DNA from 3 places in the Rhizobium beringeri genome. Region 1 is predicted to be linked to each of the others. Evidence: predicted binding sites of a transcription regulator. Region 1 holds the regulator's gene; each other region holds the start of a gene.

Region 1 (2,269 bases):
GCCGTCAGCCGATGGCTTCGGACCTGCGCGAAATCATGGGTTCGATCCGCATCGCCGCCGATCTCGAACGCGTTGGCGACCTCGGCAAGAACACCGCCAAGCGCGTCATCGCCGTCCAAAGCACCGGCGTTCCCCGCAAGCTCGCCCGCGGCCTCGAGCATCTGTCCGAGCTGGCGCTCGTCCAGCTCAAGGAAGTGCTCGATGTCTACACCAATCGTTCCGCCGACAAGGCGAATGCGATCCGCGAACGCGACAACGAGATCGACGCGATGTACACCTCGCTGTTTCGCGAGCTCCTGACTTACATGATGGAAGATCCGCGCAACATCACCAGCTGCACGCATCTTCTCTTCTGCGCCAAGAACATCGAGCGCATCGGCGACCACGCCACCAACATCGCCGAGACGATCTTTTACATGACGACAGGCGCGCAGCCGGAAGGCGACCGTCCGAAGGACGACAGCGCCAACACCGTCGGCGCGGTCACCGAATAACCGCCCACACCCGCCGCTTGCGTGCGCGCCCATCCGGGCGCGCAAGAGGTCGCAGCCAATTCTGATTTTGCGCAGGATGCAGTGCTTAAATCACTCCCGATTTAAGGATCATGCGCGAGGAGACCGACACGCATGATCCCGAGAGTTGCAGTTGTTGAAGACGAGGAAGCCCTCAGCGTGCTTCTTCGCTACAATCTCGAAGCGGAAGGCTTCGAGGTCGATACCATCCTTCGTGGCGACGAAGCCGAAATGCGGCTTCAGGAGCGCACGCCCGATCTTCTCATCCTCGATTGGATGTTGCCCGGCGTCTCCGGCATCGAGCTCTGCCGGCGCCTGCGCATGCGGCCGGAAACCGAGCGCCTGCCGATCATCATGCTGACGGCGCGCGGCGAAGAGAGCGAGCGTGTTCGCGGATTGTCGACGGGCGCCGACGATTATGTCGTCAAGCCCTTCTCGACCCCGGAACTCGTTGCCCGCGTCAAAGCGATGCTGCGGCGCGCCCGTCCCGAGGTGCTGTCCACGGTCCTGAAATGTGGTGACATCGAGCTCGACCGCGAGACCCATCGCGTCCATCGCAAAACCCGCGAAGTCCGCCTCGGCCCCACCGAATTCCGCCTGCTGGAATTCCTGATGTCGTCGCCGGGCCGGGTCTTCTCCCGCTCACAGCTTCTCGACGGCGTCTGGGGCCACGACATCTATGTCGACGAGCGCACCGTCGACGTCCATGTCGGCCGCCTGCGTAAGGCGCTAAATTTTTCCAACATGCAGGACGTCATCCGCACCGTCCGCGGCGCCGGTTATTCGATGGAAGCCTGAGGGCTGCCGCTCGGCCGACGGCTCTTTCGTCATGCTCGGGACAAGTCCACTGCCATTCCGTTCACTCTAGTGGCGGCCCCTCACCCTAACCCTCTCCCCGTAAAAACGGGGAGAGGGGCCGTGCCCTATGAGAGGTGAGTGGGAATGGAGAGGTCGCGGCATATCCCCTTCGCCCCGGTTAAGGGGGCCGAAGGACGGGTCGAGACCCGTGGCTCGACCCCGGTGGTAGCGGCAGCCGGATGAGGGGCAGCCACCGGTACGAACCAAAATCGCATAAAAAAACGGGCCGCTCGGCCCGTTTTCTGCATTCTAACGATGGTCACGCCGCTCAGCTGGCCCGCGCTGCTGCCCGGCGGCGTTCGTTGACCGGCTGGTAGGCGAGCTTCTGGTGGTAGCTGCAATAGGGCGAATTGTCGGGGGATTCGCAGCCGCAGAAATGGAAGTCGTCCTTCAGGGGATCGCCGACCGGCCACTTGCAGGTGCGTTCGGTCAGTTCCGTCAGGCCGAGGCGTCGGGAAATCGGCACGACCACGTTGCCTCTCGGCACGTATTCCATTTCCTCGATCGTTTCGATCTCGATCTCTTCCTTCAGCATGGTCGCGCCCTGCTGGCGGGTAACGGTGCGAGTGGCGACCCGTGAGGTGTAGTTCGGCGCGCGCGGCGCCGATGTATTGCGCTTCGGCGTTCGTGCCGCGGTGTTGGTGCCGCCGGCCTTGGCGCGGCCCGGCAGGCTCAGCCGGTGCACTTTACCGATGACCGCGTTTCTGCTGACTCCGCCAAGCTGCGCAGCGATCTGGCTGGCGCTCAGTCCTTCGGCCCAAAGTTTCTTGAGTTTCTCGACCCGCTCGTCTGTCCAGTTCATGCCCTGTCTCCACCTTTTGCGTTGGTGATGGCAGAATCCCTCACCGTTGTCCCGGGAGCTCCGAAACAAGAAACGCTTGATCAATTTTGGTGACTAG
Region 2 (2,269 bases), 4.4 Mb from region 1:
GCCACGACGGACGCATCGTCGATCTCGCCTCCACCGATCCGCGCACCGTGCTCAACGTGCGGCGCAATACGCTTGGCTATGTCAGCCAGTTCCTGCGCACCGTGCCGCGCGTCGCGGCGATCGACGTGGTTGCCGAACCGCTGGTGGCACGCGGCGAGGCCACCGTCACGGCGCGGGAAAAGGCGGGCGCCCTGCTTGCCAGGCTCAATCTGCCGGAAACGCTCTGGCAGCTTCCGCCCGCCACCTTCTCCGGCGGCGAGCAGCAACGCGTCAACATCGCGCGGGGCTTCATCACCGAGCACACGATCCTGCTTCTCGACGAACCCACAGCCTCGCTCGATGCCAGGAACCGTGCCGTCGTCGTCGGCATGATCGCGGAAAAGAAGAAGGCGGGGGTGGCCCTTCTCGGTATCTTCCATGACGAAGAAGTGCGCGAAGCCGTCGCCGACCGCATCCTCGACGTCCAGCAATTCTCACCCAGAAAGATCGCTGCATGAGCCGCAAGCTGGGTATCGAGCCCTATTTTCATGAGACGGCATCCGTCAGCGATTCGACCTTCGGGCGCTATACGGAGGTCTCGGAACGCTGCCGCATCAGCGAGGCCACGTTCGGCGACTATTCCTACATCATGCAGGACGGCTCCGTCTGGTGTGCGACGATCGGCAAGTTCGTCAATATCGCCGCCGCCGTACGCATCAATGCCACCAACCATCCGACCTGGCGCGCGACACTGCATCATTTCACCTATCGCGCCGCCGACTATTGGCCGGACGGCGACATGGAGACGGACTTCTTCGCCTGGCGGCGCGCAAACCGCGTGACGATCGGCAACGACGTCTGGATCGGCCACGGGGCGACGATCCTGCCGGGCGTCAGCGTCGGCAACGGCGCGGTGATCGGAGCCGGCGCTGTCGTCTCGAAGGACGTTGCGCCCTATACGATCGTCGGCGGCGTGCCGGCAAAGCTCATTCGCGAGCGCTTTCCAAAGGAGATCGGCGAACGGATGGACAGGCTTTCCTGGTGGGATTGGGAGCATGACCGGCTGCGCCAGGCGCTCGCGGATTTCCGCAACCTGAGCGCGGAAGATTTCCTGTCCCGTTACGGTGGTTAAACCCCCGATATAGGGGCGGAGAATTGTGACAGGACTTACACAAATATGACATGTGAGGTTCATCAAGCGGGACTAATGCGATGCTGACCAAGGCCTGGATCGCAAGGGAAGAGCATGATGTTCGAGCTGAAGAATGTCACACGTCGTTTCGGAAAAAAGCTCGCCGTCGATTCCGTCACGCTCGCCATTCCTCAGGGCCAGATGGTCGGCATCATCGGCCGCTCCGGCGCCGGCAAGTCGACGCTGCTGCGCATGATCAACCGCCTTCAGGAGCCGAGCTCCGGCTCCATTCATTTCGCCGGCGTCGAGGTCTCCGGGCTTCGCGGCCAGGCGTTGCGCAACTGGCAGCGCGACTGCGCGATGATCTTCCAGCAGTTCAACCTGGTGCCGCGCCTCGACGTCCTCACCAATGTCATGCTCGGTCGCCTCAATCATCGCTCGACGCTTATGAGCCTGCTCAACATCTTCACCCGCGAGGAACGCGTGCATGCCATCGCTGCACTCGAACGCCTCGGCATCGAGCAGACGGCGCTGCAGGCAGCCGGCACGCTTTCCGGCGGCCAGCAGCAGCGCGTGGCGATCGCCCGCGCGCTGATGCAGAACCCGAAGATGGTTCTCGCCGACGAGCCGATCGCCTCGCTCGATCCGCTGAACGCCAAGATCGTTATGGATGCGCTGCGCGATATCAACGAGCGTGAGGGCATCACCGTCGTCACCAACCTTCACACGCTCGACACCGCCCGCAACTATTGTGAGCGCATCGTCGGCATGGCCGGCGGCCGCGTCGTCTTCGACGGCAAGCCCTCGGAGCTGACCGCGGAAGCGGTGAAGGAAATCTACGGGACGGACAAGGACGGCGCCGGCATCGACGAAACGGTGACCTCGACATCGATCAATATCGCCCCCGAGCGGGCAGACAATCAATCCGCCGGCACACAGCCGCTGGCGCTGGCCGGCCTCTGAGAGGCGGTCGCGATCGAGCGCCCGCGTCAAGGGCACACTTCTTCGTAACGGGAAGGCCGGGGACACCGGTCAATAGGAGAGAACATGTTGAAGAAAGCACTCTTTGCGGCAACGGCGCTCTTCGCGCTCGCCGGCGCTGCCAATGCTGCAGATCTCAAGGAATTCCGCATCGGCATCCTCGGTGGCGAAAACGAA
Region 3 (2,269 bases), on a different contig from region 1:
GGCGCGAAATTGGCGAAATAATTGAACGGCTGGTGATGGAACTGGAAGTTCGGCACCGGGGTGGCATTCTTGCCGTCAAGGGCTGCCTGCCAGGCGCCGCTGTACCAGGCCCAGCTGACGCCCTTCAGAGACATGAGGTCGCCGATGGTGATCTCATGTTGCGGCGGCAGCGTCGTTGCGGCGGCGGGATCAGCATAGGCCGGATCGCCGTCCTTGGCCGGCGGATTGGCGCTCGGCTGGTAGGGCGGCTGCATGGTGTTGACGGCGTAGAAGTCGGGGGTCAGCGTGCCGTCGGAGACGAATTTCGGTGCACCCTCCAGCGCCGACTTCGGGGCATTCTCGGCCACGGTCAGCGACGTGCCATCCGCGTCGACCTTGGCGATCGTGGGTTTGGCCGGGCTCTTGTCGGCGTTGGGATAATAGGGCGCGCAGGCGCAGATCAACGCGAAATGGTTGAGGAACGACCCGCCGAAGGCGCCCTGGAAGAAATTGTCGGCCATGACGTATTTCTTGGCGACCTGCCACATCGGCAGGATGGAGCCGTCGTAATGACCCATGACGAGGCTGCCGGAATCGGCCCAGGCGACGAACTTGTCGTTCTTGCCGCCGTCGATCTGCATCTGCTCCTGGTAGAAGCGATGCCAGAGGTCGCGGGTAATGACCGAAGGCGCCTCTGCGAAGCCCTTCGGATCGTCGATCGCGAAGGAGGCATTGGCGAGATGGGCCGACTGCGCCTCGGTGACGGCAGGCGTCACGCCCTTGGCGGTGAGGCCGCCCCAGGCCGGCGGCAGTTCGGATAGCGGCTGGCCGTCGCGGTCGAGCTGGCGGGCGCGATCGGCGGTCGCGTTCGAGAGCCCGTCGGCGCCGGGAAAGCTACCATAGAGATTATCGAAGCTGCGGTTTTCGGCATAGATGACGACGACATTGTCGATCTTGTCGTAACCGGCCGGCGCCGCATGGGCTGCCGTCGCAAACGGCACGATGGCCGATCCGGCGAGACAGATCGAATGGAGAAGTTTCAGTCTTTTCACGTGGGTACCTCATGGCTAGGGGGCGTTGGCTAGAGGGAGCGGAGAACGCTCGGGGGCAATTCGACGCTATTCCGGCCGTCTATCAACTTTGTGACATCAGGGGTTGCCGTGATGCCGCAGGAGGATCGCCGTCATCAATTTGTTGCAGCGAGGTTCGATCATGGCGGAAACCAGTACTAACTTATTGGAATCATTATCATGACAACGAAGAACATCTGGCTTGTGCGCTCCGGCTTGGCCGTCAGCATGGGTGCCGTGGCGCTTGGTCTTGCCATTCTTCCCCTGCGGCAAAGCAGCGCGGCGACCACCGCCGGCGTGCATCCCGGGCCAATGTCGCGCACTGACGCCTTCGCCCGGGCCGAAACGCTGACCGCAGTTGGCCGCAAGATATTCTCAGATCCCTCTCTTTCAGCCTCGGGGCTTCAGGCCTGCGCGTCCTGCCATGATCCCAGTCACGCCTTCGGCCCGGCATCGGCGACACCGATCGAAATGGGCGGCGAACATCGGGACCAGCCGGGGCTGCGCGCCGTTCCGACGCTGCGTTACCTGCAATCGGTGCCTGCTTTCACCGAGCATTATTACGATTCCGAGGACGAGGGCGACGAAAGCGTCGACAACGGCCCGACGGGCGGCTTGACCTGGGACGGCCGGGTCGATCACGGCGCCGATCACGCGAAGATCCCGCTGCTTTCGCCCTTCGAGATGGGCAACAGGGATGCGGCCGAGGTGGTGGCGAAGCTGCAGAAGGCCGCCTATGCCGACGACATCAAGGCGGCATTCGGCGAGACGGTGTTCGACAATCCTAAGGATGCCTTCGATGCCGCCGCCGAGGCGCTCGCCACCTTCGAACAGAGCGGCCCGGATTTCTATCCCTATTCCAGCCGCTACGACGCCTTTCTCGCCGGCAAGGCGACGCTGACGGCGCAGGAGCTGCACGGGCGGCAGCTGTTCGAGGACCCGGCCAAGGGCAACTGTTCGAGCTGTCATCTGAGCGAACCCGCCAATGACGGCGAGCCGCCGCAATTTTCAGATTTCGGCTTCCTCGGGCTCGCCGCGCCGCGCAACATGGCGATCCCGGCCAACAACGATCCGAACTATCATGATCTCGGTCTTTGCGGCCCTCAGCGCACCGACTTTGCCGGGCGCAGCGACTATTGCGGCCTGTTCCGCACCCCGACGCTGCGCAATGTCGCGCTGAAGCAGAGCTTCTTCCACAACGGCTATTTCCACTCGCTGCG

Evidence for each region. The regulator PhoB, encoded in region 1, activates phosphate uptake and scavenging genes when phosphate is short. The targets are predictions, from matches to a motif close to TGTCATNNANCTGTCAT.
Region 2: phnC (phosphonate ABC transporter ATP-binding protein) is a predicted target of PhoB. The motif match lies at 1,146-1,162, and genes of this name have one in related genera.
Region 3: ELH03_RS27445 (acid phosphatase) is a predicted target of PhoB. The motif match lies at 1,161-1,177, and genes of this name have one in related genera.

What each region holds. Positions count from the first base shown of each region.
Region 1 is NZ_SILG01000001.1:181,410-183,678, forward strand. Features, by position in the region: gene phoU (phosphate signaling complex protein PhoU) at 1-494, shown strand, start outside; gene phoB (phosphate regulon transcriptional regulator PhoB) at 627-1,310, shown strand; gene ELH03_RS01000 (GcrA family cell cycle regulator) at 1,639-2,172, opposite strand.
Region 2 is NZ_SILG01000001.1:4,557,066-4,559,334, reverse strand. Features, by position in the region: gene phnL (phosphonate C-P lyase system protein PhnL) at 1-497, shown strand, start outside; gene ELH03_RS22570 (DapH/DapD/GlmU-related protein) at 494-1,111, shown strand; gene phnC (phosphonate ABC transporter ATP-binding protein) at 1,229-2,074, shown strand; gene phnD (phosphonate ABC transporter substrate-binding protein) at 2,159-2,269, shown strand, end outside.
Region 3 is NZ_SILG01000002.1:826,323-828,591, forward strand. Features, by position in the region: gene ELH03_RS27445 (acid phosphatase) at 1-1,031, opposite strand, end outside; gene ELH03_RS27450 (cytochrome-c peroxidase) at 1,230-2,269, shown strand, end outside.